Regions from separate parts of the Pseudoalteromonas sp. NSLLW24 genome, predicted to be linked through region 2. Evidence: predicted binding sites of a transcription regulator. Region 2 holds the regulator's gene; each other region holds the start of a gene.
The links. Region 2 encodes sigma-54, which starts transcription at its own class of promoters, with help from an activator protein. Its sites were predicted from a motif close to GTTGGCACGNNNNTNGNNT; they were not measured.

Region 1 (10,776 bases), on a different contig from region 2:
CAAAAGCGGTTTGTCCCCAACGTAAAAATTCATAACGTTCTTTATTTCGGTCGTATTCAAGTTTTGCATTTAAATCAAATGCACCATCATTTCCGTAGCCATCTACTTGTACCGAATGATCAATAACAAGTTCAGCAGGTGATAACGGGTTTATTTTTGCAGGATCACCACCTAGTTTTTCCATTGCGTCACGCATCGCGGCTAAATCTACAATAGCGGGTACACCGGTAAAATCTTGCATAACAACACGGGCGGGAGTAAAGGCAACTTCAGATGCAGGCTTTGCTTGAGGATCCCAATTAAGAAGGGCTTGAATATCTTGTTCTTTTATATTTGCGCCATCTTCGTTACGAAGAAGGTTTTCAAGTAATACTTTTAAGGAAAAGGGCAGTCGTTTCGCTTTGTCGCCAAGTCCTTTTAGAGAATGAATATGATATTGCTCACCATTTATTGTGAGCTGATGTTGGGTATCGAAACTATTATTCATTATTTGCCCCTTTATGAATTAGAAAAATATTTTGAAGAGTGACCTCTGTAGTGTTCGAGTTGCAAAGTACATACCAGTGTAAAAAATCGTGTTTAGAGAACGAATTTTATACAGTTAATATAGTAGAGATGATGCTGAAAAGTTTAATTTCAAGAGATGATTTGAAAGAGGTAGGGTCAAAAGTTATTTCAACCCTTATTAATTACTGTAACCAACCTTGTTGCTTACCTTTAATACTCAAACAAAGTAAAGCGATGGCAATAACGATTACAAAAATAGGCATAAATACAGCACTTGCGCCAAGTAGCTCAATACTGTTTATGACCACAAAATTATAATATTGCTGAATTAAAATAGCGCCGAGCGATAGCGCAAAAGTAGGTGTTGCCAGCGCGTTTTTAGCAAGTAAAAACAGACAACCAAAAGTGCTTCCAAATACAGCTATAGCAAATGAAATGGTTGACCAAATAGGAACGTTAGAGTAGGCAGCTTGTTGATCTAGCGGAAGTTTACCTATCATTTCGGGTGTCATCATCATGTGCATAGCAAATGCAATAACGCCAAGTAAGTTCCATACGAGTGCCGCCCATACAACGGGCTTAAACCAATTTTTAGGTGTTTTAACAGACATTTTATAACCTTGTTTTTATTATTATTAACTAGGTTATTAAAGAGTAAAAAGGCCAACTATACAAGTTGACCTTTTTATATAAAAAGAGGGCTTTTAAATGCTTAACCAAATGAAATAGGTCGACGACCTGTTTTATCATCTACTTTTGGTTTTTTAGTTCGCTTACGCTTACTTTTAGCTGGCTGATTTGTTGGTTGTGGTGCAGCTTGCTTTGACTCTGCTTGAGTTTGTACCGCAGGTTTTTCTGCAGGGGTTGCATCTTCACTTAGCGCAAGTTTAAAAAATTCACCATCAAATTCTAATACATCGCCACTGTATAATTTTTTCCGCTTTATTGTACAAATTTCATGGTTAACACCCACATAGCCTTCGGTAATTAGGTTTTTAGCTTGGCCGCCACCTTCAACTAAGTTTAGTACTTTTAATAATTTACAGAGCTCAATCGGCTCTTCTTCTAATTCTATTTCTATGTATTCTTCGTTCATATTTGCTCTCGGTGGGGTAACGCACAGGCTGTAGTATAAAGGCTTGCAGCTACTTTTGCACCAAAGCAAGTGACTTTCGCTAATTGTAATACGTAAATAGCTATGAAATTTTTTATGTATTTTATCTGTCTTTAAAAAAACTGAAGCAATTGAAGAGTAACCTTTGCAGCAGTTAATTTTACGTGTGGCCTGCTAATTGCTAAAACTTTGGCGGATTAAATAGTTTTCATTAAATGGAGTAGGAAATGGGCGTAAGATTGGCAATGAAAAAAGAGCTAATGGGATTAGACAATTCAGGTATGTTAACTGCTGACGATGTTAGAGAGCACCTTGCTAATTCTGTAAAAAAGCAAGCTGATCAAGATGAGCGCGGTTTTTCTGTAATTTCAAAGTTCAATGATACCCATAGCCGTTTAGTTAGTGGCGATGCCACGAGAAAAACAAAACTCGAGTTTGAACGACATCGTTTATTTAAAGAAGTTTTATATACTCGAAAAAGTGTTGATGCTTGGTTAGATAGCCAAACCAATTAAATTGCTATAAATAGTTACCTTTAATAGACTACAAGCGTAATCAAAAGGGGTAACTATGAAAAATGGAATTTTAATGTGTGTGTTGGCATTACCATTAGCTGCGTGCCAACAACCTACCGTGTATGTATTTAGTGAAAACTTGCAAGATGAACAGAGCAATCAGCTCGATGCTGCGCTAAAAGCACAATCGCTCCCTTATGAATATGTACCGCTGGCAATCCCATCAGAGTTTGGTGAGGCTACATTACTCTTATCAAGTGACAAAATTTACCCAAAAGAGACTGAGCAGTTAGCTACTATTATGCAGGGGCTAGGTTACGAGCCACAAGTTAACTATACAACGCGTTCAAATCATTTTTATGGTGATGGCAATATAGGCTTTTATCTAAAAAATGCAGTGGCGGGTACAACCTTTGTTATGCCTAAAAAGTTACGAACAACTCAATGCAGCGAAGACAAGTACAATGATTTACTCGTCACATTTACAGATAAATATGCTGACTTTACCTTACCCAGTGGCGCTGTTGTAAGGTTAGGTTGGGAGTTTTTGTACGGTTACGTTGTCATTTATTACAAAAATTATTCGCAAACATACAGTCACTCACAACCATTTATAAATACGCCCTTTGGCGCCAAACCATCCGATACTTACAGGTTTACAGCTCACGTTAATAACCCCAGCTGGCTTGATTGCTCACTACAAATTGTTTATATGGACTGAGTGATAGAGTTAATCGTGAGTTTCTATATGCTCGCTAAGTTTTGCAATACGCAGACTCATACCTTCTATAATTCGGTCTTTAATTTTTTCGCGGATAACATTAGGTAAGCGGGTGAGTGCTTCAGGGGTAATGGCAAGTACTATGGTGTCGGTTTTAGCGCGAGCACTGGTACTGCGCTCTCGGTTATTTATAAAGGCACCTTCACCTATAAATTCACCGGGCTCAATAGTGCCAAGTTCTAGCAAATGGTTATGCTTAAATACCAGTAAAGCGCCGCTAAGTACAATGTACAAACGTTTGTCGTTATCGTATTGCTTAAATAAAAATTGATGCTGGCTTACTAAATACAACAGGCCGAACGACTCTAATAAGACTTGGCGCTCGCTGAGCGTAAATTCTTTAAAAAAGTGCAGCCTGTTTATTATTTCCATTTGTTTGAATAATGGAATATGTTCGATTAGCTTCATCAATAACCAAATGTGTTAAAAGCGTTTAATCAGCTAATATTGCGCTCTTTTAATTTTCGGGTCAACGTGTTGCGTCCCCAACCAATTTTTATAGCAGCATCTTGCTTATGACCAGAACAATTAGCCAGTGCGGTTTTAATTAAGCGAGTTTCTAGCTGGGCTTGAATGTCAGGCCAAATATTTTCTTTGCCTTTTTTTAGCTCTTGATTAAGCCATTGTTGAAACGCATCTAACCAATCACCTTCTTCTTGGGTTGGTGAAGCATCCAGAATCTCCGGCGGTAAGTCTTGCTCGCTTACAAGCTCACCCGGTGCCATAACTGTCAGCCAGCGACACGTGTTTTCTAATTGGCGTACATTGCCTGGCCAATTAAATAAACGTAATTGCTCTGTTGCCTTAGGGCTCAGCACTTTGCTTTCTACTTGTAGCTCTTTAGCGCTTTTATGTAAAAAATGTTGCGATAAGCTTTCTATATCTTCAGTGCGTTCTCGAAGAGCGGGTAAACGTAGGCGCACAACATTAAGACGATGAAATAAATCATCCCTAAATTTGCCCTGTTTAACTAAATCTTCAAGGTTTTGGTGCGTAGCTGCAATAATGCGTACGTCCACTTTTATACTTTGATGGCCACCAACGCGATAAAACTCACCATCGGCAAGAACGCGTAATAAACGTGTTTGTACATCAAGTGGCATATCACCAATTTCATCTAAAAATAGTGTGCCGCCATTGGCTTGCTCAAAACGGCCTTTACGCACGCTGTCGGCGCCCGTAAATGCGCCTTTTTCGTGGCCAAATAACTCTGACTCAACAAGCTCTTTTGGAATGGCTGCCATGTTAAGTGCAATAAATTGGTTTTCTTTACGTGGGCTATGATTGTGCAAAGCACTGGCGACAAGTTCTTTACCTGTTCCAGATTCACCATTTATTAATACGCTCATGCTAGAAGCCGATAGTTTACCTATCGCTCTAAACACTTCTTGCATTGCGGGCGCTTCACCAATTATGTGGGCACTTTTTGGTGGAGCTTGCTTGCGCTTAGTTTTTTTAGTGGAGTTTGCTCTGCATGCGCTTTCGACTAGCGCCACTGCTTCGTTTAAATCAAACGGCTTAGCGAGGTATTCAAAAGCACCTTTTTGGAATGCATTTACAGCTGAGTCTAAATCTGAGTGCGCAGTCATTATAATAACCGGCAGCCCAGGGTTTTGCTCCGCAATAAGTTCAAGCAACGCCATACCATCCATACCAGGCATTCGTACGTCAGAAACTAAAACAGTAGGTTGGCTAAACTTTAGGGCGCTTAGTACATCTTGCGCATTAGCAAAGCTCTCTGTGTTAAACCCTGCACGGGTTAGTGCTTTTTCAAGTACAAATCGAATAGAAGCATCATCATCTACAAGCCAAACTGTTTTCATGCAAACTCCAAACATTAATCTGCAAAGGGCAGATAGATATTAAATTCAGTATGTCCAGGCCAGCTATCACATTCTATATAGCCATCATGTTGATCTATCAGTGTTTGCGCTATTGAGAGTCCTAACCCAGAGCCACCTTCTTTATTGGTGATCATAGGGTAGAACAGTGTTTCGCGTACACTGGGATCAATACCTGGTCCGTTATCAGATATTTGGATCAACAAGGCTTTTTTAGGTGCTTTACCTGGGCGACGATGCTGATGATTAATGCGGGTTTTTATTGTTATTTCACCGCCATCTACAAGCGCCTGTTGGGCATTTCGAACAATGTTTAATACCACTTGCTGAATTTTGCCTTGATCAATGTATACATCAGGAATACTTGGGTCGTAATCTTTAACTAAGCTAATGTTAGAACAATTATCTAACGTACTTAGCCTTGCAACTGATTCAAGTGATTGATGTATATTGCCATACGATTTTTGCGGAAGTTGATTGGGCCCCAAAAGCCTATCTACTAGTTCGCGTAATCGGTCGGCTTGCTCAATGATGAGCTCAGCACATTGATCTCTTTCTTGTTGATCAACCTCATACTGCAATAACTGCGCCGCTCCGCGAATTCCACCTAAAGGATTTTTAATTTCGTGAGCTAAGCCTCTAATTAGGTTTCGGGCAGCTTGATATTGATGCATTTGATTAGACGCTTGGTCGTGCTTAATTTCGTCATCGGTTTGGCGCCACTCAAATAAAATATAAAGCGAGCCATTAAACTTAATTTGTCGTGTACTTACGGCTACTTTTGCATGGCGAGAATCGCTAAAAACCACGTCAGCTCTATGCTGCTGGCAATCTACGCCTTCAACTAATGAGTATTGTTCTATACGCTGTAAATCGATTGAATGGTAGTTAAAAAGGCTATCAAACGGTTGTTCTAACAAGCGCTTATTACCAAGGCCAAGCAGCTCGCTGGTACTGGTGTTGGCATATACAACGGTGAAGTTTTTATCAAGTAGCATGATAGCGGTTGTTTGATTTTGCCAAATGGCATCGAGTAGCTCAGGGCTAAAGTTTTTATTATTAATCATAGCTGCACCATTTTAGTGCGTGGATGTTTGCAAGCAAGTTATATGGTTAAATACACTGCTGCACGTTTAGTAATGCCCCAATTTAGTTACCTAGGTTTAGCCCTTTTCGGTGCATAAAAAATATGCAGGGTTCGCTTGTAGCAATAACTTGGTTTTTACTATTAAAAAGCTTTAATTGTAGTGTGTGCTGACCACGTTCTACATCTCTAATTGCAAAGGTTGAGCTGTCACTGGCTGGGCCGTGTGCTTTACCATCAATAAAAAGTTGTATAGTAAAACCAGTTTCAAAGCGTGGTTTTATTCGGCTAGTTACATAAACAGTGCCGGTATTTTCACGAATAGTCTGGTTATGATCAGGTGAGGAAATAGCAATACTAAAGGCCGCTTGTTGAGGCTGAGGTTGCTCGTCAAAAATGTCAGTATTTGTTGCAGGCATATTAAGATCTTGGCTGGTGAGCTTTACCTCTTGGGCCCCTTTATGAGGGGTGTCTGAGAACACTAATACGCCATTTTTATCTTTCCAAGCGTATATTTTTGTTTCACCGGCATAACCATAATTACTTAATCCTAAAGTAATTAATAGTAATAAAATCTTGTTATTCACTCTGCAGCCCTGCATTTTTATCGGTAACTTAACTTTAGTGGAGATTGACTAATTTTACCATTAAAAAAGCCCGCAAAGCGGGCTTGAGAACACACATATTTTTTACAGCTTAATTAACAGCTGTAGTACATTTCAAACTCAACTGGGTGAGTTGTCATGTTAAGCTTTTCAACTTCTTTAGACTTAAGTTCGATGTAAGCATCGATTAAGTCATCAGTGAATACGCCACCTTGAGTTAAGAATTCACGGTCTGCGCTAAGTGCAGATAGTGCTTCGTCAAGTGATGCTGCAACAGTTGGAATTTCTGCTGCTTCTTCAGCTGGTAAGTCGTATAAATCTTTATCCATAGCATCGCCAGGATGGATCTTGTTTTTGATACCATCAAGGCCAGCCATAAGCATTGCTGAGAAAGCAAGGTATGGGTTAGCAGTTGGATCCGGGAAGCGTACTTCAATACGACGACCTTTTTCAGATGGAACCACTGGGATACGGATTGATGCAGAACGGTTACGTGCAGAGTATGCAAGCATAACTGGTGCTTCAAAACCTGGTACTAAACGTTTGTACGAGTTAGTAGACGCATTTGCAAAAGCGTTAATTGCTTTAGCATGCTTGATGATGCCGCCAATGTAGTAAAGTGCATCTTCAGAAAGACCGCCGTACTTATCACCAGCAAAAAGGTTTACACCATCTTTAGCAAGTGACTGGTGACAATGCATACCAGAACCGTTATCACCAACAACTGGCTTAGGCATAAACGTTGCTGTTTTACCGTATAAGTGAGCCATGTTATGGATAACATATTTCATTTCTTGAATTTCATCCGCTTTTAATACCATTGTATTAAAGCGAGTAGCGATTTCGTTTTGACCTGCTGTTGCTACTTCGTGGTGATGTGCTTCTACTACTTGGCCCATTTCTTCTAGAACTAGACACGTAGCTGAACGCCAATCTTGGAAGTCATCAACTGGAGCAACTGGGAAGTAACCGCCTTTAACACCTGGACGATGACCAGTGTTGCCATCTGCATATTCTTTATCTGAGTTCCAAGCAGCTTGCTTAGAATCAATTTTGTACATAGATCCAGACATATCTGATTTGTATTTAACATCGTCAAATACGAAAAATTCTGGCTCAGGGCCAAATAAAACAGTGTCTGCAATGCCTGTAGATTTCATGTAATCTTCAGCGCGCTTAGCAACAGAACGCGGGTCGCGCTCATAGCCTTGTAGTGTAGAAGGCTCTACTACGTCACAACGTAAAATTAATGTCGCTTCTTCAGTGAAAGGGTCTAGTTTGATTGACTCAGGAACTGGCATTAATACCATGTCTGATTCGTTTATGCCTTTCCAGCCTGCAATTGAAGAACCGTCGAACATTTTACCGTCTTCGAAAAAATCTTCATCAACTTGGTGATGAGGGATCGATACATGTTGTTCTTTACCCTTAGTGTCAGTAAAGCGTAAATCAATGAACTTGACGTCATTTTCTTTAATAAAATCTAAAACCGATTGTGACATGTGTCCTCCAACTATTGGGTTTTGTTATTGCTGCATAATTGCTTTGGTATTTACTAAGCTGATTTTGTGCCATTATTGTAACTGGCTGTTTATAAATTAAAAAAATATCATTGCATCAAAATGGAATATACAAACGCACCATGTTGGTGCGTAAATATTCCATTTCGGTGCAAAATTTACAGAGCGTAATTTGTTGTTAATTTAATCAGCTGAAATTAGCATAACCTAAATGCAAAAGAGTAACAAAAAGATCGGAAAAATAGTCAAAAAGGCTGTTTTTCAAAAAAATATTGAAATTTAATTCATATAATTGTCATATATAAAACAGATACTTAGTAAAAGTATTGAGAAAGTTTTAAAATATGTATTGGATAAACTTTCATCCATGTCATTAATGAGGGATAATATGCGCCCTTTTAAATCCTATGCTGGGACATCTCGCGAAAGCGTGGATGAGTGCGTAGATCTTGCAGGATCATTGAGAATTTAATTTCTCTGAGTAAATATATGAGCATCGAAAAGTTAAGAAATATAGCGATTATCGCGCACGTTGACCACGGTAAAACAACTCTGGTTGACAAACTACTTGAGCAATCAGGTACATTAGAAACACGCGGCGGTAACGAAGAGCGCGTGATGGACTCAAACGACATTGAGAAAGAACGTGGTATTACCATTTTGGCTAAAAACACAGCCATCTCTTGGAACGACTACCATATCAATATCGTAGATACTCCGGGACACGCCGATTTCGGTGGTGAAGTTGAACGCGTACTTTCGATGGCTGACTCAGTATTATTACTTGTTGATGCTCAAGAAGGTCCAATGCCACAAACGCGTTTCGTTACGCAAAAGGCATTCGCGCAAGGCTTAAAGCCAATCGTAGTTATCAATAAAATTGATAAGCCAGGTTCACGTCCTGATTGGGTTATGGATCAAATCTTTGATTTATTCGACAACCTTGGCGCAACTGACGAACAGTTAGATTTTAAAGTAATCTACGCTTCAGCTATCAACGGCTGGGCAACACTAGATTTAGACGAGCCATCAGACAACATGGAACCTATGTTCAAGATGATCGTTGACGAAGTATCACCACCGGATGCAGATCCTGAAGGTGACTTCCAAATGCAAATTTCTCAACTAGATTACAACTCTTATGTTGGTGTAGTTGGTATTGGTCGTATTAAACGTGGTTCTGTTGCTCCTAACCAACAAGTTACTATTATCAGTGCTGATGGCACTACACGTAATGGTAAAATTGGCGCAGTACAAAGCTACCTAGGTCTTGAACGTATCGAAACTGATAGAGCTTACGCTGGTAACATCGTAACTGTAACAGGTATTGGTGAGCTTAAGATTTCTGATACAGTTTGTTTCCCAGGAAACGTTGAAGCATTACCACCACTAAGTGTTGATGAGCCAACTGTAACAATGACATTCTCTGTAAATAACTCACCTTTCTGTGGTAAAGAAGGTAAGTTTGTAACGTCACGTAATATCCGTGAACGTTTAGACAAAGAATTAGTACACAACGTAGCACTTCGCGTTGAAGATACTGGTAGCCCAGATAGCTTCCGTGTTTCTGGTCGTGGTGAATTACACCTAGGTATCTTAATCGAGAACATGCGTCGTGAAGGTTACGAGCTTTCAGTTTCTCGTCCGGAAGTTATCTTACGTACTGTAGATGGCGTTCTAGAAGAACCGTTTGAAACAGTTACTATTGACTGTCAAGACGAGCATCAGGGTTCTGTTATGGAACAAGTTGGCCTACGTAAAGGTGAGCTTACTAACATGACTCCAGATGGCAAAGGCCGTATGCGTTTAGATTTCATGATCCCTAGCCGTGGTTTAATTGGTTTCCAAACTGATTTCATGACGCTTACTTCGGGTTCTGGTCTTATGTACCATACGTTCGATCATTACGGTCCTCACAAAGGTGGCGACATCGGTGTTCGTAAGAACGGCGTAATGATTGCAAATGCAACTGGTAAAGCACTTACTAACGCATTATTCAACTTACAAGAACGCGGCCGTTTATTCATCGGTCACGGTGTTGAAGTATACGAAGGTATGGTTATCGGTATTCATAACCGTGATAACGACCTTACAGTTAACGCCCTTAAAGGCAAGCAGTTAACTAACGTACGTGCATCTGGTACTGATGAAGCGCAAACGCTTTCTCCACACCTTAACTACTCACTTGAGCAAGCGCTTGAGTTCATCGATGATGACGAGCTAGTTGAAGTAACTCCACTAAACATTCGTATTCGTAAGCGTTACCTTACAGAAAACGAACGTAAACGTGCAGGTCGTGGACCTAAAGCATAATCTATTAATTTAGAATTATGATTTTAAAAGCCGCTGTATTGAAAAATACAGCGGCTTTTTTGTGTTTTGAAAACAAGAGCTGTAGGCTATAAGTCGTCAGCTGACAGTATTTAGCTCAAAATTACATAGCTACTGTTTTGTGATGAAATTTCCATAATATATTTACCTCTAAAAGCGCAGCGCCTCTTAACCTCTTTGTGAATAATTTACTTAAAGATCTTTTGCACAAGGAGAAGGGAATGAGAAGAGAAAGAGAGAGCTGAAACAGCCATAATGCAAAGTATCAGTGTTTGTTGGTGGGATTTTTTTGCGTTGGGTTTCGCTTCGCTTCGCTCAACCCAACATACGTGTTCAATTATTTTATTGGTAGTTACTTACTTTTTAGGGAGTAGGGTGATTTTGCCAAATACGTCTGCATCTATAAAGCCACGATTTCTGTCGCCATTTACTGGTTGTACTTCGTGTGAACCCATAAAGTGCTCGCGCACGTCACTGC
Region 2 (10,776 bases):
GCGCCACGTAGCCCAACCGCTTGCAATTTCATTAATACAACTAATCGAATAAGGTCTTCACTTAGCTTTGTGTGCTCTCTTATAGGAAATGCAATATTGTCAAATACCGACATATCAGTAAACAGCGCACCACTTTGAAAAAGCATGCTCATTTTAGTACGTGCTTCGTATAACTCTTTACGAGACATTTTAGGAATGCTGCCACCTTCAAATAAAATATCACCTGAATCTGGTTTAAGCTGACCACCAATTAAACGCAACATAGTGGTTTTGCCAATTCCGCTTGGCCCCATGATCGCAGTAATTTTACCTTTAGGAACGCTAAAACTCATATTTTTATATATAGTTCTATTGCCTCTCGAAAAGCTAACATCCTTGACTTCTACTATTGATTGCGACAAGTCGCTCTCCATAAAAATGTTCACTAGTGCGCCTATTTTAAAGCTTTTTTGTCAAAGATGGAAAAAACAATTCGTAAGATTTTGTAATACACCCATGAAAAGGATTATAAGACTCGCTCAAAACAGCTTAACCCCGGCTTAAATTTTTAAATTAGCTGTTTAAAAGCAGCATTGTTACCTAGTTGACCTTACTCTTTTATTTATACTTTCATCTTGGCTTTTGTTACTATTCGCGCCATCCGTATTTTGTATAACTGGCTTAACACAATGGTTACCTCGTTTGTTATTTTAATTCTTGGTTTTGCAGCTCTTGTTTGGAGTGCAGACAGGTTTGTTTATGGCGCTGCGGCTCTTGCTAAAAACTTTGGTGTACCTACACTTATTGTTGGTTTAACCGTGGTAGCTATGGGCTCTTCAGCACCCGAAATGATGGTTTCAGCCTCTGCCGCTCTGGCTAACAAAACCGACACAGCGGTTGGCAATGCTGTTGGCTCTAATATTACAAACATTTTACTTGTGTTAGGTATCACTGCTCTATTTCGCCCTCTTTCAGTTTCATCAAGTACATTAAAACGTGAAATGCCATTAGTGATGCTCGTATCTTTAGCTACTTGGTATGTGTTCTCAGATAACTACTTTTCATTTAATGAAGGTGTTGCACTTTTGGTTGGCTTTATCGTATTCATCGGTGGGTTAATTATTGTATCTATGCGTGCAAAAAACCAAGATGACCCATTTGTCTCAGAAGCCTGCGACGATGTACCAAACGATGTACCTACGAAAAAAGCGGTATTTTGGTTAGTTGTCGGCATGATACTCCTACCTGTTAGCTCTCATTTTTTAATAGGTTCGGCTGTCGATATTGCTAAATACTTCGGCTTAAGCGACTTAGTCATTGGCTTAACAATTATTGCCATCGGTACTAGTTTGCCTGAACTTGCCGCTTCGGTTGCAGGTGTACTTAAAAATGAAGATGATTTAGCACTAGGTAATATTGTTGGCTCAAACATATTTAATATTCTAGCGGTATTACCACTTGCCGGTATTATTAACCCTTCTGCCATTGACCCATCATTAGTAAGCCGAGACGTATTAATTATGATTGGCGCAACACTTGCTCTTATTATTATGTCATTGAACTTTAGAGGCACCCAACGTATCAATAGAGTAGAAGGCGGCTTATTGCTAATAGCATTTTTGGGTTACCAAGGGTATATTTTTAGTCAAGTAGGGTAAATGATGGCAACGCTAAATTTTATTGAACAAGGCCTTCGCGTTTTAGATGTTGAACGCCAAGCACTTAGTGATATTGCACAATATGTAGATGAAAACTTTCATAACGCGTGCCAATTAATGTACGACTGCGAAGGCCGTATTATTGTCATTGGTATGGGTAAATCAGGTCATATTGGCAATAAAATAGCGGCAACCCTTGCAAGCACTGGCAGTCCAGCATTTTTTGTTCACCCTGGTGAAGCAAGTCATGGTGATTTAGGGATGATCACTAAAAATGACGTGGTTATGCTTATTTCTAATTCAGGGGAGACCAGCGAAGTTTTAAATATCATTCCGGTTTTAAAACGACTTGGTGCCAAAATGATATCGATGACTGGCAATACGCAATCAACCATGGCGACCCTTGCTAATGTACATGTGTGTATTAAAGTAGAAAAAGAAGCCTGTTCATTGGGTCTAGCTCCTACATCAAGTACCACTGCAACGCTTGCGATGGGCGATGCCATGGCAGTTGCATTATTAGAAGCTCGCGGGTTTACAGCTGATGACTTCGCGCTATCTCACCCAGGTGGTAGTTTAGGCAAGCGCTTATTACTTACTTTAAAAGATGTTATGCACAGCGGCGCAAATACACCTATTATTAGCGTTTCACAAACAGTTAAAGATGCCCTTATTGAAATGTCTGCTAAAGGTTTAGGCATGACAGCCATTGTTGATGAAAATCAGCAGCTCGTGGGATTATTTACCGATGGCGATTTGCGTCGTATTTTAGAGCAAAGAATTGATATTCATACAACACAAATAGATGTTGTTATGACTAAGTCATGTACTACGGCTACACAAGATATTTTAGCCGCTGAAGCGCTTAATATTATGGAACACAAACGTATAAATGGCTTAATCGTCGTCAATGAGAAAAACCAACCTATTGGCGCATTAAACATGCAAGACCTATTAAAAGCAGGAGTGTTATAAATGCAATTTGAAGAACTCTATCAACCGCTGAGCGATGATGCAAAAGCACGCGCTAAAAAAGTAAAGCTACTTATATGCGATATTGATGGTGTATTTTCTGATGGCCGTATTTATCTTGGTAATCAAGGTGAAGAGCTAAAAGCATTTAATACAAAAGATGGTTTTGGCATTAAAGCGCTTATAAACAGTGGCTTTGAAGTGGCTGTAATTACTGGTCGTCATTCACAAATAGTGCAACAACGTATGAGCAGCTTAACCGTACAGCATATTTATCAAGGCCAAGAAAATAAGCTCATTGCCTATCAAGAATTAAAAGACAAACTCAACCTTAGCGATGAACAAATTGCTTATATCGGTGATGATGGTCCTGACATGCCCGTTATGGAATTAGTCGGCTTTGCTGTTGCAGTAAATGATGCCCATCCACTTATTAAACGTTTATCACACTATGTAACGCAAATGCCTGGCGGCTTTGGTGCAGTAAGAGAGCTCACCGACTTACTTATGCTTGAAAATGGTAAAGCATTGACTACACAAGGCACTAGTTCATGAATGCAGCGCGCATAATATTAAGCGTTTTATTCATTAGCTGTATGGTTTGGCTTTGGTACCCTTATTTTACACAAACAAATATTGTGCCTCAGACTGAGCCTGAAGTTATTGCCAAGCCTGATTACATAGCCATAGAACTCAAACAAACAGCCTATGACGAACAAGGTAAAATTAGCCACAAAGTCACTGCGGCTAAAATGGAGCTATATCAACAATTAGGTTTTACGTTTTTTGAAAAACCTATTTTTACTTTATATAACGAAAAGCAAACGTGGCAAATAAATGCAGACGAAGCAACATTATACGAAGACAAACAATTAATTTTAGAAGGCAATGTGGTTGCCAAAAACTTAACCGATAACGCCATGATAGACAAAATCAATGCTGATAATATTCAGGTAGATATAAAGCTATTAACAATGCGTTCGGAGCAACCCGTTATTATCACTGGACCCAATTTAAAAATCACTGGTAAAGGCCTAGAAGCCGACTTAAAAACCGAAGTGATAAAACTAATTAACCATACGCGAACCATATATTATGACCAATAAAATATTAAAATCACTTATTATTCCTACACTTATACTAGCGTTTAATAGTAGTGCTGCAGAGCAAAACACGCAACCGGCTGCAAATCAAATTTCAATAAGCGCCGATAAGCAAGAAGGCCAATTAAAAGCTAATGTCGGGATTTTTGAGAAAAACGTTGAAATTATTCACGGTAACCGCCGTATCACAGCCGACCGCTTAGAAGTACATAAACGCGATGAACTTGGCGATAATAAACAATTATTAATTGCTACAGGTAGCCCTGCGCACTTTGAAGAAAAGCAATCAGATGGCACGACTATGAGCGCCAGTGCTGACGAAGTACGTTATGATGTATCTAAGCGTTTTTTAACGCTTGTTGGTAATGCACAAGTATCGCAAGCGGGACAAAAAATAAATGCTAAAAGCATTACCTACGATATAGAGCAGCAGCTAATCAGTGCCGAAAAAGATGAAAACTCAACTGACCGCGTTCACACAATTTTAGTACCAATCGAGACTAAAAAAAGTAAAAAAAGCGACAAAGGTCAACCATGAGCACATTAAAAGCAGAGCTATTAGCAAAGAGCTATAAAGGCCGTGAAGTTGTAAAAAACGTCGGCCTTGAAGTCAAAGCTGGCAGTATTGTTGGCTTACTTGGCCCTAACGGCGCAGGTAAAACTACCACGTTTTATATGATAGTAGGACTTGTACCTAGCGACAAAGGTAAAATATCGATAGACGATAACGATATTACTCTTTTACCTATGCATAGTCGTGCTAGATTAGGCATTGGCTACTTACCGCAAGAGTCTTCAATATTCAGAAAGCTGACTGTTTATCAAAACTTAATGGCCATTTTAGAAACGCGCAAAGAGTTAAATAAACAAGCTAGAGAAGACACTCTCGATAAATTATTAGATGAATTTAGCATACAACACATTCGTGATAGCCAAGGTATGGCATTGTCGGGTGGCGAACGTCGTCGTGTTGAAATAGCACGTGCGCTGGCAGCAGATCCTAAATTTATATTACTGGATGAACCATTTGCAGGTGTTGACCCGATTTCGGTATTAGACATAAAGAAAATAATAGAACATCTTAAAAATCGTGGGATTGGTGTATTAATTACCGATCATAACGTAAGAGAAACCCTTGATGTTTGTGAAAAAGCCTACATTGTTTCTCATGGGGAGCTGATTGCATCAGGTACTCCAGAACACGTATTAAATGATAAAACAGTACGCGATGTTTACTTAGGCGAGCAATTTAGGCTGTAACATTTACGCCATGTCTTTAAGCATCTGCTAGTATTAATTATAACAACATAAAAGGATTGTTAGAGATACATGAGGCAATCACTACAGCTGCGCATGGGCCAGCAACTTACAATGACTCCACAGCTGCAACAAGCTATTCGTTTGTTGCAACTCAGTACATTGGATCTCCAGCAAGAAATACAAGAAGCTCTCGACAGCAACCCGCTATTAGAGGTTGAAGAAGCAGACTATTCAGAAGACGCTGCAGGTAAAAACGAGCAAAAAGCAGATACAGATGACATAACTGTTAGCGCATCTGCCGATGATGCTCCAAGCGAATACGAACAAGATAGTGGTGAAGCACTTGCAAAAGACACGCTAAGTGACGACATGGCTATGGATGTTAGTTGGGATGAGTACATGAGTGCCGCCCCAGCAGCATCATCGGGTCCGATGCCTGAAGACGAATCAATATACCAAGGCGCCTCTACTGAAACGCTCCATGAGTATTTAATGTGGCAGTTACAACTAACGCCATTTAGCCCTACAGACGAAGCTATTGCTATTGCTATTGTAGAAGCCGTCGATGACTCAGGTATTTTAACACTAAGCTGCGAAGAGATTTTAGAAAGCTTTAATCAAGAAAACGAAGATGATAACGAAGTCGAACTTGATGAAATTGAAGCTGTATTAAAACGCATCCAACTGTTTGATCCTGTAGGCATTGCTGCACGTAGCTTACAAGAGTGTTTGTGTATTCAGCTTAACCAGTTTGATAAAGAAACACCTTACATTAATGAAACAAAAATGATTTTAACCGAGCATATTGATTTATTAGCTGCTCGTGACTATCGTACATTAATGAAGAAAACTAAGCTCAAAGAAGAAGAGCTTAAAGAAGTAATGACATTAATACATACTCTTAGCCCTAAACCTGCAGATACTATTGTAAGAGAAGAATCTGAGTATGTTATTCCTGATGTGTCAGTTAAAAAAATTAAAGGCCGCTGGGTTGTTGAGTTAAACCCAGATAGCATGCCTAAAATTCGTGTTAATAGCCAATACGCGGCAATGTCTCGCACTGTAAAATCCAGTGGTGACAGCCAGTTTATTCGCTCGCATTTACAAGAAGCTAAATGGTTTATTAAAAGCTTAGAAAGTAGAAACGACACGCTATTAAAAGTAACAAATTGTATTGTTAAACAACAACAAGGCTTTTTTGAACACGGTCCTGAAGCCATGAAACCAATGGTTTTAAATGATGTTGCTGAAATGGTAGAAATGCACGAATCAACAATTTCGCGCGTAACAACCCAAAAGTATATGCACACACCCCGTGGTATATTTGAGCTTAAATACTTTTTCTCAAGCCATGTAAGCACCGAAAACGGTGGTGAATGTTCATCTACAGCAATCCGTGCGCTTATCCGAAAATTAATCGCAGCAGAAAACTCAGCAAAACCATTGAGTGATAGCAAAATAGCGGATATATTGGCTGAGCAAGGAATTAAAGTAGCGAGACGTACAATCGCAAAATACCGCGAATCTCTGGCTATTCCACCGTCAAATCAACGTAAAAGTTTGATTTAAGACGCAAAAAAAGAGGGTAATGCTTATGCAACTAAACTTAACTGGTCGTCACGTAGAATTAACCGATTCACTAAGAGACTATATTAATACCAAATTTGCGAAGCTAGAAAGACACTCTGATCATATTAATAATGTTCATGTCATTCTCGATGTAGAAAAATTAAATCAAAAAGCAGAAGCCACCATACACGTAAGCGGTGCTGAGTTATTTGCCTCTACAGAACATCAAGATATGTATGCCGCCATTGACTCGTTGATCGACAAGCTCGATCGACAAGTAATTAAACACAAAGAGAAGCTTGCTCGACACTAATATGATGAAATTAAGCTCACTTATATGCCAGGACTGCAGCAAAGCTGCGGTCCTTTTTAATAGCAAAAAAAGAATTTTAGAGTTCATTAGCGAACTTGCTCACGACAAACTTCCGTATTTACCGCAACAAGATATTCTTAATGCTTTAATGAGCAGAGAAAAATTGGGTAGTACAGGTATAGGGCGTGGCATTGCCATTCCTCATGGAAGAATGAGCGGTGCAGAAGAGCCTTTGGCTTTAGTACTCGTTAGCGAAACTCCAATAAATTTTGATGCAATCGATAATCGCCCTGTTGATATTTTCGTCGCACTCATCGTACCAGATGGCGATAACCAGCAGCACTTAAAGACTCTAGCAACCATTGCTGATAAACTAAACAATAAAGATTTTTGTAAACAGTTACGCAGTGCAAAATCAGATACTGAGCTTTACCAAGTTATTGTCAATCAATCATAGTTTTATAAAGGGTGTTAAATGGAGTTAATTATCATAAGCGGCCGTTCTGGTTCTGGAAAGTCGGTTGCTTTACGCGTTGTAGAAGATTTAGGTTATTATTGCGTAGATAATATTCCAGTTAACTTGCTTCCTTCATTAGTTCGCAGTGTGTCTGATAGCTATGATAAAATTGCTGTTAGCATTGATGTGCGGAACATCCCTAAACAACAAGATGAATTTAACGATATTCTTGAATACTTGCCTGGCTTTGCAAAACCTACGTTATTTTATTTAGATAGCGACGATCAAACATTGATCAAACGTTTTTCTGAAACTCGTAGATTACACCCACTATCAATTGACTCGTTGCCTCTTGATTTAGCCATCAAAAAAGAAAAAGAATTACTTGATGTATTAATCACCCGCGCCGACTTTATGATAGATACAACTGATTTAAGCGTTCATCAACTTGCTGAATCTATTCGTGAAAAGATTTTAGGTAAAAAAGATAAGCAACTGATTGTCACGTTTGAATCGTTTGGTTTTAAATACGGTATACCAAAAGAAGCAGATTACGTATTTGATGCACGCTTTTTACCCAATCCACATTGGGAACCTGAATTAAAACCTTTAAATGGGTTAGATCAACCTGTTAAAGATTATTTGGCCAATCACAGCATAGTGCAAAAATTCACATGGCAAATTCAAACATTTGTACAAACATGGTTACCGCACTTAGAGCGAAATAACCGCAGTTATTTAACCATTGCCATTGGGTGTACAGGCGGACAACATCGCTCTGTATATTTAGCGCAAACTATCGGTGAAAGTTTTGCAATGACACATCCCAATGTGAAAATTCGCCATCGCGAACAAGAAAAATAATATAGCTGAATAATCACCTGTTCAGCTTAGGTAGAGTAAGTTATGCATTGTGAAGACACTTTTTTAATAAAAAACAAATTAGGATTGCATGCCAGAGCAGCCACCGTGCTTGCCCAATTGGCAGTGCAGTTTGATGCGACAATTACATTATTTCAAGATGACAAAGAAGCCGCAGGCGATAGCGTACTTGCACTAATGTTACTTGAAAGTAGCCAAGGCAAAGAAGTAAAAGTTGTATGTAAAGGCCCCGATTCTGAGCAAGCTTTACACGCTGTTGGAGAATTAATAGCACAACGTTTTAATGAACAAGAATAAACAGTTATAAAAATAATGCTCGCATTACTAATGCCCCAACTAAAACAGATATATAAAATAAATACGGTTAGTGACGCCAGTTAACTCACCTCTCCCCATAAAGTAATATAAGAATTTATAAAGGACGCCAATGCCTGAAGCTTTTGAACAAGATTACCCACTACAGCAACTAAAACAGGTGACTAAGTCACTCAATAGTGGTCAATTTGTTCAAGTTAGGCGCATGCTCGCAAAAACAGCTCCTTGTGATACCGCATTATTATTAGAATCATCACCACATAAAATTCGCCGACTCCTTTGGCAGTTGGTTGATCCTGATGTGCAAGGTGATGTTCTTGAAGAACTCTCAGAAGATGTTCGTTTAGGCATTATTGCCCAAATGGAACCTAAGCACATTGCAGCCGCAACAGAAGATATGGGCCACGATGACTTAGGTGAAGTATTACGTAGTCTGCCGGACACCGTTTATAAAGACGTTGTTAGCGCGATGGACATTCAAGACCGTGAACGTGCAACACAAGCACTTTCGTATCAAGAGCGTTCTGCTGGCGCGCTAATGAACACCGATACGGTGACCATTCGCCCTGATGTTACGCTTGATGTTGTACTTAGGTATATTAGGCTACGTGGCGAGTTACCAGAAGGTACCGATGACTTGTACGTTGTTGATAAGCATAACTGCTTTATAGGCGCTTTATCGCTGAGTACATTATTAACTAACCCGCCAGAAAAAATTGTTCGCGATTTAATGGATGAAGATTGTGAATCCATTCCAATCTCTATGGATGAAAGTGAAGTCGCGCAATTATTTGAACGTCATAATTGGATATCGGCCCCCGTAGTCGATGATAACGATCAGCTCCTTGGCCGTGTCACTATCGATGACATCGTTGACGTAATCCGCGAAGATGCTGAGCATAGTTTATTGGGCTTAGCCGGCCTTGATGATGAAGAAGATACCTTTGCGCCAGTACTAAAAAGCTCTAAAAAACGCTCAGTTTGGTTAGGTGTCAACTTACTAACTGCACTTGCAGCTGCTTTTGTAGCTAGCTTTTTTGAAGGCACTTTAGATGTTTTACCTATTTTAGCTGTACTTAACGGTATTGTCCCTTCTATGGGCGGTGTTGCAGGTAGCCAATCATTAACGCTTGTTATTCGTGGTATTGCGGTAGGTCATATAAATCAAACAAACCAACGTTTCTTGATGATGAAAGAGCTTGCTATTGGCGCGTTAAACGGTGTTTTGTGGTCGTTGTTAATAGCAGGTGTTATTGCCCTATGGCAGTGGGACTTTATGCTTGGTGGCGTACTCGCCTTCGCTATGTTTATGAACTTAGTGGTGGCAGGTGTTGCTGGTGCGAGTATCCCTATTATTCTTAAAAGAATGAATATAGACCCAGCACTTGCAGGGAGTGTGGTGCTAACCACGGTGACAGATATTGTGGGTATATTCGCCTTTTTAGGTACTGCTACTTGGTTGCTGGTTTAAATTAGAAACTTTTGCAAATAACTAAAGTAAAAAACACTTAGGGTAAAGCTGCAACTATGACAACGGGTACCAAAAATAAAAAAGACACACCTAAAAAAACGCCAAAACAAAAAGGCCTATCAATATTAAAAAGTGTGTTGATATATAGTTTCATATTTTTCGTAATTTATAACGCTGTCAATTGGTGGCGACAACCTGTTATGCCAGCAAATCCTCAATTACAATTAATAGATTATAAAGGGCAAAACATTGATTTGTCAGCAATGAGCCAAGATAAACCAACACTTGTCTATTTTTGGGGAACTTGGTGCCCTATTTGTAGTATTACCTCCCCTGCCATAAACGAACTCGCAAACGAGAATAACTACCCTGTCGTGAGTATCGCAATAAAATCAGGCTCGGATCAAAAACTACATGAGTATCTAAATGATCATGGCTACAGTTTTACCACTGTCAACGATCAACACGGTGAGATATTTGCCGATTGGCAAGGGCAAGTCACGCCATCTTATATAATCTTAAAAGATAATAAAATGACGCAAGGGCTAACAGGCATTCAGCCGTTATGGTCACTAAAATTACGTTTGTGGTTATCATCAACGTTTTAAGAAAAAACTAACTGCAAGTATATAGGCACTAAATACGTGCTATCTCAAGAGGGGTTTCTAAAAGCTCGCTCTTTATCACCTACAATAATATAGATAATAAAGAGCAAGGTTTACTTAATTTACGCATGAAAAGGGTTTAAAAACCCTTAGCGTAATTAAACTAATCTACTAGGGCGTGTTGATCTTTGT
Region 3 (10,776 bases), on a different contig from region 2:
TTTCTATTTAAAAAAAGAGCACAGGGTAATTTCGGTTAGTAGGTATTTACTTGGAAAGTTTGTAAAAGTGGTGGCCCCTCCCAGACTCGAACTGGGGACCTAACGATTATGAGTCGTGTGCTCTAACCAACTGAGCTAAGGGGCCAACTTTTATATAACTGCTAGGCAGTTAATTTTTGAAGCGTTCAGTCACAGAGCGACTAAAGCGGGTTGCAGTATAAAAACTTTTTAGGTGCTTGTCACTACCAAACACCTTTATTTTAACAATCAGTAAGCTAACTGCTTAAATAGTAATCTTTTAGGTGGGTATAAGCATAAAATGTAAGATATTTCCCATGATATTTTCTGCATTAAATTATAAAAACCTTCCCCCCACATGTAGTCTTTTATATTTAACGCTCTACTTTTTTAAGTAAAGCTAACATATATGTGTAGGCATACAAGGCTGTAAAAAATATGCTTGGGGCTACTGTAAGTGCCAAATTAGGTGTCTGATTAATTACATTCACCATAATCACTAAGCTCGATTGAACAGTAATCGGAATAATAGGCGCAAAAAGTACACCTGCTATTTTTTTGTTACCTAAATACGAGGCGCTAGAGTTAATTGCATTATTGAAGCTTTGTCGTATTGCTACGTTTTGTGGTGTTTTAGAATGAAACATACAAATAATTGGAGTTACAAACGCAAGCGTTACATAACTAGACTTATACTTGTTGACGACCTTTTCTAAAATAAAAGTAAAAAACAGCGTTACAAATCCACTATACAAACCTTGTACTAATGCAGCTTGAAACGTGACAGATTTAGCAATATCTGCCGAACTATTTGCCCAGTAGGCCCAACTAAAATAAAAAACGAATGACACAACGCCTGACAGTATAAGTCGAATATTCAATTAGCTACCTCAATATGCGTAAAAACTTGGTTTAATGATAACACTAGAAGTGATGGTAATATTGCCACTTAATAATAGAGTAATTAATCGCGTATTGTAGATATATAAACAAACTAATGTTAAAGACTTCCTAAATGGCATCAATACAGAATCAGAACACTGCTGTTAGTTAGAAAGCTTAATTGAAGTAAACGATAGGTGTGGCTGAGGGAATGTTGGGAGTGAGTTACAAGAAATAAATCACTTAGTTTGAGTCAATTAAAAATTAGATTTTGATAAAAAATATTTACTTTAAAAACTGATATTGTGAGCCGATCAGTACTGAAGTTTTTATTTAGCTAAACCTCAGTAGTCGGCTTACACAATATATAATCTGTCATTATTTTTTCGCAATAATGTAGATTGCATGTATTAACCCTGGGAAATAACCTAACAGTGTTAATACAATATTTAACCAAAAATGCATACCTAAGCCAACTTGCAAAAATACACCTAATGGCGGCAATAAAACTGAAAGTATTATACGAATAATATCCATGACTAAACTCCATTTAAATTAAGCATTAAAAAGGCGTAAAGCCCAGTGTTAGTGGGCCTTAACTATACTGTGTTATTCAGCAGTAATAGATAGTTTATCAACTACGTCACGAACATCTTCAGCATTTTTAGCAATTTTAACTGCTAGCTGCTTTTCAGCTTCAGACTCTACTGAGCCATTCAGAGTTACTATACCGTTGTCGGTATCAACATCGATGTCTGTACCACCAACTTCTGAATCAAACAGGAAGCGAGTTGTGATTACAGTGGTGATTTTAGCGTCCGTTAAGTCGTTATCATCATCGTCCATCATGTCTTTGCTTCTATCTTTTGTGTCCATGCTTTTAACAACGGTAAGGCTGTTTTCAACATCAGATACGCCATCTAGGCTAAGTACAAGTTCTTCTGCTAGCTCTTTATCAAGCTCGCTATTAACTTTACCTGTAAGTACTACCTTGCCATTTTTTACATCAGTGTTAATGTCAAAGTTGTTTAGATTAGTGTTCATAAGTAGAACTGTTTCTGCCTTACCATCAATCCAAGCATCTTTACTTTCGTTTTCCCAGCTGTTTGCTTGGGCACCCATAGCCGTAGTACCAAGAACTAAAGCTGCGATAATAGACTTGTTAAATGTTTTCATAATCTTTCTCCTTTTGATTAAAGACACTTTAACTAATGCGAGCTTTGGGCCAACTTTATTTATGCTTACATTTCAACAGCTTGAGTTAATTTCGGAGCGAGGCATTATCTATAGTTGTGTAACTATTTACAGGCTACTCGGTAAAACTTTCTCAAATAGTGAAAATAGCTAGATAATTGCATTTTTGGTTAATCTATCGTTAATATAACAAAATAAAAAACATCATTATAAACTAAATTACTGATAATTATGGTGATTATATTTGGTGCGTGCTTTGCATATAAACATTAAGAGCAGTATCAATAGTAAATATAATAAGGAATGCCCCATGTCTGTAAAAGTTGAAGACCGCCCAATAGAGCAAGTACGCGAACAAGTAATTGACCAATTAATTTATAATTACAGTCATGGGGTTATTTCTGTTGATGCATTTGAGAGACGCTTAGATAACGCGATGGATGCACCTAATAACGAAGCTCTTTTAGCCTTAGTAGAAGATTTAACACTTAATACTGATCAGCAATATAAAGCAGAAAAACAATCGCAATTTACACCACATTATAGTGCACAACAAAACAGTGATGATGATTTTACATTACGCAGCATTTTAGGCTCTAACGAGCGAAGCGGTCAGTGGGTCGTGCCAAAGAATATATATTTGAGTAACTTTATGGGATCGGTGGTGCTAGATTTTACCGATGCCATTTTTGCGCATCAAAATGTAACTATTCACGTTAACTGTATTTTTGGTAGTGATGAGATTTACGTACCAGAGCATGTAAATGTAGTGTCTAAAATGTTTTGTATTTTAAGTAGCCTTGAAAATAAATCTGTGTCGCTTAACAAACGCCAAGGTCCTACTATTCATATTGAAGGAAAGGCAGTAATGGGCTCAGTCGAAGTAAAAATAAAGCGCACAATTAAAGAAAAATTTATGAGCTTTGCTAATGAGCTAAAAACACAACTTGGCGCTGGAAATAATCGTTCATAAAGCCTCGTTAAGCACCGCACTTTGCGGTGCTTAACCTATTATAAATCGTTATTTCGCTCACTTGGGATATCACTTAAATATTCTACAAATTCTACTTCAAACCCTGCGGGGTCAATAAAATAAACATTCTTTCTAAAAGGGCTCTCACTACCTTGCTTACTTATCCCAAAACCCGTTTTATTTAAGCGTGCTACTACTTCATTTAAGTTACTAGTTACATAAGCAAAGTGTGCAAAACCAACTTGATGACCCGATAAGTTTCTGTTTTCACCCTCACCATGACTGCTTATCGCAATATAATGCGTGTCATCTCCAAAGTGTACCCAGCGTCTTGGTTTTCCATGCCAATCGCCTCTGCCCTCACTTCTAATCGACCAATGTGGAAATACAGCGCGATAAAATTTAAGCATACTATCTATATCACTCGCGACTAAGTTTACGTGCTCTAAATACATTATGTTGTCCTATCAATTAAGTTAGGAGCACGATAAAACCTCAAGCTAACTTTAGGTAAAGCGTTATTTAAAATTAATTCGATTTAATAAACACATAAAGGAACATAATGACTTATTAATTGCTCATTATTATTTTTTAAAAATATATACACATTTCAATCTTGTATAAAAAACAAACATAAGTATTTGGGGTTTATTGTTTACTTTATGTCAAAAGTCGCTAAAATACGCCGGCTGAAATATATAAACGTTCTTTTACAACCCAAAGGTAATACCATGCATCCAATGTTAAACATTGCGGTTCGCGCTGCGCGCAACGCAGGCAAAATTTTACTTCGCGCAAGTGAAGATTTATCAAAAGTTGAAGTGCAACAAAAAGGCGCTAACGACTTAGTAACTAACATTGATAAAGAAGCCGAAGCCGTAATTCGTGACACTATTTTACAGTCTTACCCTACTCACTCTATTGTTGGTGAGGAATTAGGTGAGCATAAAGGCAAGGATGATGATTACCAATGGATTGTAGATCCTATCGATGGAACAACTAACTTCATCAAAGGTATCCCTCATTACGCGGTTTCTATCGCACTTAAAGTTAAAGGTCGTTTAGACCAAGCTGTTATTTATGATCCAATTCGTGGCGAGCTTTTCACTGCGTCTCGCGGACAAGGCACTCAGTTAAACAGCAAACGTCTACGTGTTAGCAAAACGACGGTCCTTGCAGGCACTGTACTTGCTACTGGCTTCCCTTTCAAAAACAAAAACCACATGGACGCATACACTGAAGCGTTTAAAGCATTGTTTGTACACACTGCAGACATTCGCCGCGCAGGTTGTTCTGCTTTAGATATGGCATACGTTGCAGCTGGTCGTGTTGATGGATTTTTTGAAATTGGTTTAAAACCTTGGAACTCTGCTGCAGGCGAACTTATGGTTAAAGAAGCGGGCGGTATGGTTGTAGATTTCGCTGGTGGTAATAACTATAACCACAGCGGCAATATTATCTGTGGTTCACCAAAATTGACTCAAGCAATTATTCGTGAAATTCGTCCAGTACTAACTGAGTCGTTACTTCGCTAATTTGATGCTATTAATAGCATGCTAAAAAGGAGCTCAGGCTCCTTTTTTTGTGTCTAAAAATAAGGATTATCTAGCTTGAGTTCTACTGTTTTACCTTTTTCGTAAGGTAATGTATTTAAATCCTTCGCAAAGTATTCATCAAACAACGTATCAAACTCACCATTTTTTTGCATTATTTTAAGCCCTTTTTCAATTGCCACTGCAAGCTCTGGCTTACTATTTGATACAAAATAATAAAATCCTGTTGGGTAACTTATATATAAGTTAGGTACTATCACTAGGTTGCTTTCTTTATTAGCTAGAAGCTCTGAATTAACCTCGATAAATGAACGTGGGAAGTAATCAATACGCCCTGCACTTGTTAAGGCAAACATAGCCTGATAATTTGCAAACGGTCTTATATGCAAGCCATTAAATGCCATTATTTTTGTATCTGGCCAATCATGACCTTGCACCGCAGAAAGCTTACCTAACTGCCCTAAGCTAGTAATACCTTTAAATCTAGCAATGCTGTTCTTACTTGTTAATAGTGCCCTTTTACCTATGTAGCCTTTAAATAATGGGATTTTAATCGCAATAGCTAAAGACTCTCTTTCGGGACTGCTCATACTCCAGTATAAATCTAAATTTTTTGTATCTAGTGCTATTAAAGTACGTTGTTGATGGGGATGAATTAAAACGGGGTTAATCTCTGCAGGGTATTGTGCGCTAACCAATGCTTTTTCTAATAGCTCGTTAAGGTAGTCGTCACGAGCATATTGCACACGCTGCTCCTGGGCTACATTTACGATATTTACCTCACTCGCTAAAGCGCTGCATACAAACAAACTTACTACGTTAATCAAATACTTTAATGGCAACATAATTATCACCTTAGTTATTATCGGTAGTTTTAACAGTTATTATTGATAGTTTAAATTATCGCGTTATTTAAGCTAAATAGCTTCCAGCGCCTAAATATAAGATGACGATATTATGTAACTGTACTTATTAATAACCGCGCTATTAATACTTATTTTAAATACATAGTACGACGTTACACTCATGGCGTGCTCTACAAAGTTAGCACTGTTTATTCATACTTGCACAGTAAAGCTAAAACAATCGTGAGCATAAATATATTACAGGCAATAAAAAACCGCTCAATGAGCGGTTTTTTAAAGTAGTTACAAAACCATTACGGCATTGCGTCTAGGTCTGCACCTTCTTTTTCAATTACTTCTGGTATTAAGTCTTCTTTGCTTACGCCCATTGCTATAGCAACAGAGCTCGCAACATAAATCGAAGAATAAGTACCAATAAACACACCAAACAGCAATGCAGTTGCAAAGCCATGAATGGTTTGTCCGCCCCATGCAAACAAAGCAATCAATACTAAAATAGTGGTAATTGAAGTTACAAGTGTACGGTTAAGTGTTTGCGTAAGTGAAATATCAATAATTTCTACAGTATCGTCAATGCGCACTTTACGGAAGTTTTCACGAATACGGTCAGATACAACAATCGTATCGTTAAGTGAATAACCTATTACCGCAAGAATTGCCGCTAATATAGTTAAATCAAACTCTAAACCTAATATCGAAAATAAACCCACAGTAATAATAACATCGTGTAGTAGTGCACCTACCGCACCCACAGCAAAGCGCCATTCAAAACGAAATGCAACGTAGATTAAGATACAAATAAGTGCAGTTAACATGGCAAGGCCACCCTGCTCTTTTAAGTCTTCACCTACACTTGGGCCCACAAACTCAATACGGCGCATTACTACGCTGTCATCAGCTTTTTTAAGCGCATCGATTACTTGGTTACCAATTACTTCAGCTTTAACATCACTACCGCGCGGTGCTAAACGAACTAAAATCTCTTGGCTTGAACCAAATAGTTGTACTGATGCATCAGCAAAACCATTATCAGCTAGCGCAGCACGTACTTTTTTAAGGTCTGCTGGCTGTGAAAAACCAACTTCTACCGCAGTACCGCCGGTAAAATCTAAACCAAAATTTAGACCTTTAACAAAAACTGATGCAAACGACGCTAAAATTAATAACGTCGAAAAACCCATAGCCACTTTACGAAGAGACATGAAACGAAGGGTTCTACTACCCAAACTTAAAATTTGCATGTCAGCTCCTTAAATCGAAAGTTTATCAATACGTTTACCACCAACAAATAAGTTGATTACCGCACGGGTACCAACAATGGCTGTAAACATTGAAGTTAAAATACCAATCGCAAGTGTCACTGCAAAGCCCGCAATCGGACCTGTGCCTACTGCAAACAGTATAATGGCAGCGATTAACGTGGTGATGTTAGCATCAAATATAGTGCTAAATGCGCTATCGTAACCGAAATGAATCGCTTGTTGAGGGCTGCGGCCATCGGCCAGCTCTTCACGAATACGTTCAAAAATAAGTACGTTAGCATCAACTGCCATACCTACGGTTAATACAATACCTGCAATACCAGGTAGCGTAAGTGTCGCGCCTGGAATTAAAGACATAACACCAACAATCAGTACTAAGTTAGCCGCAAGCGCAAGGTTTGCAACCATACCAAAGCCTTTGTAGTACACAAGCATAAACACAAGTACAAACGCAAAACCAAGTGCAACCGCAGTCATACCCGCTTCAATATTTTCTTGACCTAAACTTGGACCTACAGTGCGCTCTTCAACAATTTGAATTGGTGCTACAAGCGCACCTGCACGAAGTAGCAAACTTAAGTTATGTGCTTCAGCTGGGTTATCGATACCTGTAATACGGAACGAGCGATCAAGACGTGCTTGAATTGTTGCTACGTTAATAACTTCTTCAACCTTAATAGGCGGAAGCGCTTTACCGTCTGCATCTTTTTTACCTGATGGCTTGTACTCAATAAATACCGTTGCCATACGCTTACCAATAGCACGTTTGGTAAAGGCATTCATTTTTGCCCCACCTTTGCTATCTAGCGTAATACTCACTTGCGGGCGTTGGTATTCATCAGCGCCAGATTGCGCGCCAGTTATATGGCTGCCTTCTAGAATAATACGCTTTTTAAGTACAACAGGGTAACCGTCGCGGCTCATGATCATTTCAGTACCCGCAGGGATACGACCTTGAGCAGCAGCGCTAATATCAGCGTTTTCGTCTACTTCACGAAATTCAAGTGTTGCTGTTGCGCCTAAAATTTCTTTAGCGCGTGCTGTGTCTTGAATACCAGGTAGTTGAACAATAATACGCTCAGCGCCTTGGCGTTGTACGTTAGGTTCTGCAACACCAATTTGGTTGATACGGTTACGAATAATCGTTTCATTTTGCTTGATAGCGTAGTCACGAATTTCTTTGAGTTTTTGCTCACTCATTGTCGCAAAAAATGCTTTATCGTTACTGCTGTCATCAATGTAGACATTTAGCGGGTAGCGAGTTTCTAAGAAGCTCTCTGCTGCATTTTTGTCTTCTTCAGTACGCATTTCTACACGCATACGATCAGAGCCTGCTACGCGGCGAACACTACGGTAACGTAGTTTTTCTTCGCGCAGGTCGCTACGAAAATCTTGTTCCATTTGCTCAAGCTGGTTATCAACCGCTGTTGCCATGTCGATTTCCATGGTGAAATGTACGCCACCACTTAAATCAAGACCTAGCTTCATAGGGTTACCACCAACCGCTTTTAACCAAGCTGGTTGAGCAGGTGCCATATTAATAGCAGAAATGTAATCATCGCTCAGCGAATCACGCAGTAAGTCATGCGCTTTAAGCTGTTCTTCAACATTTTTTAAACGAACTAAAATTTGCCCATCTTCAAGTATTGTCGATTTAGCGGTTACATTATTTTTTTCAAGGATTGCGTTTACTTTGTCTACAACACTGAGATCGACATCAGCGCCTTTAGCACCTGAAACTTGTATAGCCGGATCGCGACCATACAAGTTTGGAGAGGCATATAAAAGGCCAATGGCTACCACAGCTAAAACAAGTAAATACTTCCAAACTGGAAACTTGTTTAACACGGGGTCGTCCTTATTATTTTTATAGCGACTTCATTGTGCCTTTTGGCAATACTGCAGATACTGCAGATTTTTGTACTGTTACTTCTGCCTGCTCGTTTAAAGAGATAACGATGAAATCTTTCTCTTCAGAAATCTTCACAATTTTACCCACTAAACCGCCTTGGGTAAGTACTTCATCGCCTTTAGCCATCATACTCATTAAGCTTTTGTGCTCTTTAACGCGCTTAGCTTGCGGGCGGTAGATTAAAAAGTAAAAAACCAAACCGAAAATAGCTAACATTATTAGCATTTCCCAACCACCGCTTGCCGCAGGTTGACCAGCTGCTGCGTGTGCATTTGAAATAAATAAACTCATGATACTTCCTCTTTAATTTTAAAGTTTAATTTTTTATATCTACTAGCTCTGGCACGTCTTGGCCTCGGCGAGCATAAAAATCTTGTACAAATTCTTCTAATTTACCTTCGCTAATTGCATTACGTAAACCTTCCATAACACGTTGATAGTAACGTAAGTTATGAATTGTGTTTAGTCGCGCACCTAAAATTTCGTTACATTTATCAAGGTGATGCAAATAAGCTCGTGAATAGTTTCCACACGTATGGCAATCACACTCAGGATCAAGTGGCCCTGTGTCTGTTTTATGTACTGCGTTACGTATTTTAACTACACCTGTGGTAATGAATAAATGGCCGTTACGCGCATTACGTGTTGGCATAACACAGTCAAACATATCAATACCACGGCGAACAGACTCAACTAAATCCTCTGGCTTGCCTACACCCATAAGGTAGCGTGGTTTGTCTTCTGGCATTTTAAACGCACAATGATCAAGAATATTCATCATTTCGTTTTTAGGCTCGCCTACTGATAGACCACCTAATGCATAGCCATCAAAGCCAATTTCTTCTAAGCCTGCTTGCGATTGTGCACGTAATTCTGGGTACATACCACCTTGAATAATACCAAACAAAGCAGATGGATTGTCGCCATGCCCTTCTTTTGAACGCTTAGCCCAACGAAGAGATAACTCCATAGAATCTTTAGCTTCTTTTTCAGTTGCTGGGTATGGCGTACACTCGTCAAAAATCATAACGATGTCTGAGCCTAAGTCGCGCTGTACTTCCATCGACCTTTCAGGCGACATCATAATTTCATCACCATTTACTGGAGATTGAAATAACACGCCTTCTTCAGTGATTTTACGCATTGCGCCTAAGCTAAATACTTGGAAACCGCCTGAGTCAGTTAAAATTGGGAAATCCCAATTCATAAAGTCGTGTAAATCACCATGTTGCTTAATGATTTCAGTACCTGGGCGAAGCATTAAATGAAAGGTATTACCTAAACATATTTGCGCACCAGTGGCTTTTACTTCATCTGGCGTCATACCTTTTACAGTACCGTAAGTACCAACAGGCATAAATGCAGGTGTTTCTATTACACCACGGTCAAAAATTAAGCGGCCGCGGCGCGCTTTTCCGTCAGTACAATCTAATTCAAATTTCATATCATCCTCAATGTCGGAAAAACAGTCCAACAAGCTATAATTTAACCGCTCGATTCTACCCTTTTTGCCTCATTAATACTATTAGCTGCGATAAATTCAATCTTGCTTATTACGCTAAACAAAAACCCCAGCAACGAAGCTGGGGTTTTTAATGTTTTTTACTGAGTATTAAATAACAAGCTGTTACTTGCGTGTTAAAAACATCGCATCACCGTAACTAAAAAAGCGGTATTTTTGTTCAATTGCGGTATTGTATGCGCCCATAATATTGTCTTGTCCGCTAAAAGCACTTACTAACATAATGAGTGTTGACTCAGGTAAGTGAAAATTAGTGACCATGGCATCAACAACATTAAATTGGTAACCCGGAAAAATAAATATATCGGTATCACCAAAATACGTATCTAACTTGCCGCCGTGAACTTTAGCTGCCGACTCTAATGAGCGTACTGAAGTTGTGCCAACCGCAATTACACGCCCGCCACTTGCTTTGGTTTGTGCAACGGCAGCAACTACATCATCGGGCACTTCTATGTACTCGGAATGCATTACATGCTCATCAACACTATCCACTCGTACTGGCTGAAAAGTACCGGCGCCAACGTGCAAAGTAACAAAAGCCATGTTTACACCTTTATCTTTTAGTGCCGTCATTAACTTATCGTCAAAATG

Region 1: the regulator sigma-54 is predicted to act here: its motif matches at 8,005-8,023, upstream of glnA (glutamate--ammonia ligase).
Region 3: the regulator sigma-54 is predicted to act here: its motif matches at 2,112-2,130, upstream of I6E72_RS06780 (BON domain-containing protein).

What each region holds. Positions count from the first base shown of each region.
Region 1 covers NZ_JADYWQ010000010.1:32,464-43,239, forward strand. Annotated here, with positions in the region: gene acnA (aconitate hydratase AcnA) at 1-487, opposite strand, end outside; gene I6E72_RS11945 (hypothetical protein) at 690-1,118, opposite strand; gene I6E72_RS11950 (RNA-binding S4 domain-containing protein) at 1,220-1,603, opposite strand; gene I6E72_RS11955 (hypothetical protein) at 1,849-2,136, shown strand; gene I6E72_RS11960 (hypothetical protein) at 2,192-2,857, shown strand; gene I6E72_RS11965 (cyclic nucleotide-binding domain-containing protein) at 2,867-3,325, opposite strand; gene ntrC (nitrogen regulation protein NR(I)) at 3,355-4,740, opposite strand; gene glnL (nitrogen regulation protein NR(II)) at 4,755-5,825, opposite strand; gene I6E72_RS11980 (DUF4124 domain-containing protein) at 5,908-6,429, opposite strand; gene glnA (glutamate--ammonia ligase) at 6,543-7,949, opposite strand; gene typA (translational GTPase TypA) at 8,457-10,280, shown strand; gene I6E72_RS11995 (CBM9 family sugar-binding protein) at 10,655-10,776, opposite strand, start outside.
Region 2 covers NZ_JADYWQ010000009.1:24,423-35,198, reverse strand. Annotated here, with positions in the region: gene I6E72_RS11030 (ATP-binding cassette domain-containing protein) at 1-413, opposite strand, end outside; gene I6E72_RS11025 (calcium/sodium antiporter) at 669-1,637, shown strand; gene I6E72_RS11020 (KpsF/GutQ family sugar-phosphate isomerase) at 1,641-2,612, shown strand; gene kdsC (3-deoxy-manno-octulosonate-8-phosphatase KdsC) at 2,613-3,164, shown strand; gene lptC (LPS export ABC transporter periplasmic protein LptC) at 3,161-3,715, shown strand; gene lptA (lipopolysaccharide transport periplasmic protein LptA) at 3,705-4,250, shown strand; gene lptB (LPS export ABC transporter ATP-binding protein) at 4,247-4,972, shown strand; gene I6E72_RS10995 (RNA polymerase factor sigma-54) at 5,042-6,541, shown strand; gene hpf (ribosome hibernation promoting factor) at 6,567-6,854, shown strand; gene ptsN (PTS IIA-like nitrogen regulatory protein PtsN) at 6,859-7,311, shown strand; gene rapZ (RNase adapter RapZ) at 7,330-8,175, shown strand; gene I6E72_RS10975 (HPr family phosphocarrier protein) at 8,218-8,490, shown strand; gene mgtE (magnesium transporter) at 8,621-9,979, shown strand; gene I6E72_RS10965 (protein disulfide oxidoreductase) at 10,180-10,587, shown strand.
Region 3 covers NZ_JADYWQ010000005.1:89,043-99,818, reverse strand. Annotated here, with positions in the region: tRNA gene I6E72_RS06795 (tRNA-Ile) at 69-145, opposite strand; gene I6E72_RS06790 (hypothetical protein) at 393-899, opposite strand; gene I6E72_RS06785 (YqaE/Pmp3 family membrane protein) at 1,279-1,437, opposite strand; gene I6E72_RS06780 (BON domain-containing protein) at 1,510-2,076, opposite strand; gene I6E72_RS06775 (LiaF domain-containing protein) at 2,405-3,067, shown strand; gene I6E72_RS06770 (VOC family protein) at 3,106-3,522, opposite strand; gene suhB (inositol-1-monophosphatase) at 3,799-4,602, shown strand; gene I6E72_RS06760 (substrate-binding periplasmic protein) at 4,656-5,465, opposite strand; gene secF (protein translocase subunit SecF) at 5,780-6,727, opposite strand; gene secD (protein translocase subunit SecD) at 6,737-8,596, opposite strand; gene yajC (preprotein translocase subunit YajC) at 8,616-8,951, opposite strand; gene tgt (tRNA guanosine(34) transglycosylase Tgt) at 8,977-10,104, opposite strand; gene queA (tRNA preQ1(34) S-adenosylmethionine ribosyltransferase-isomerase QueA) at 10,288-10,776, opposite strand, start outside.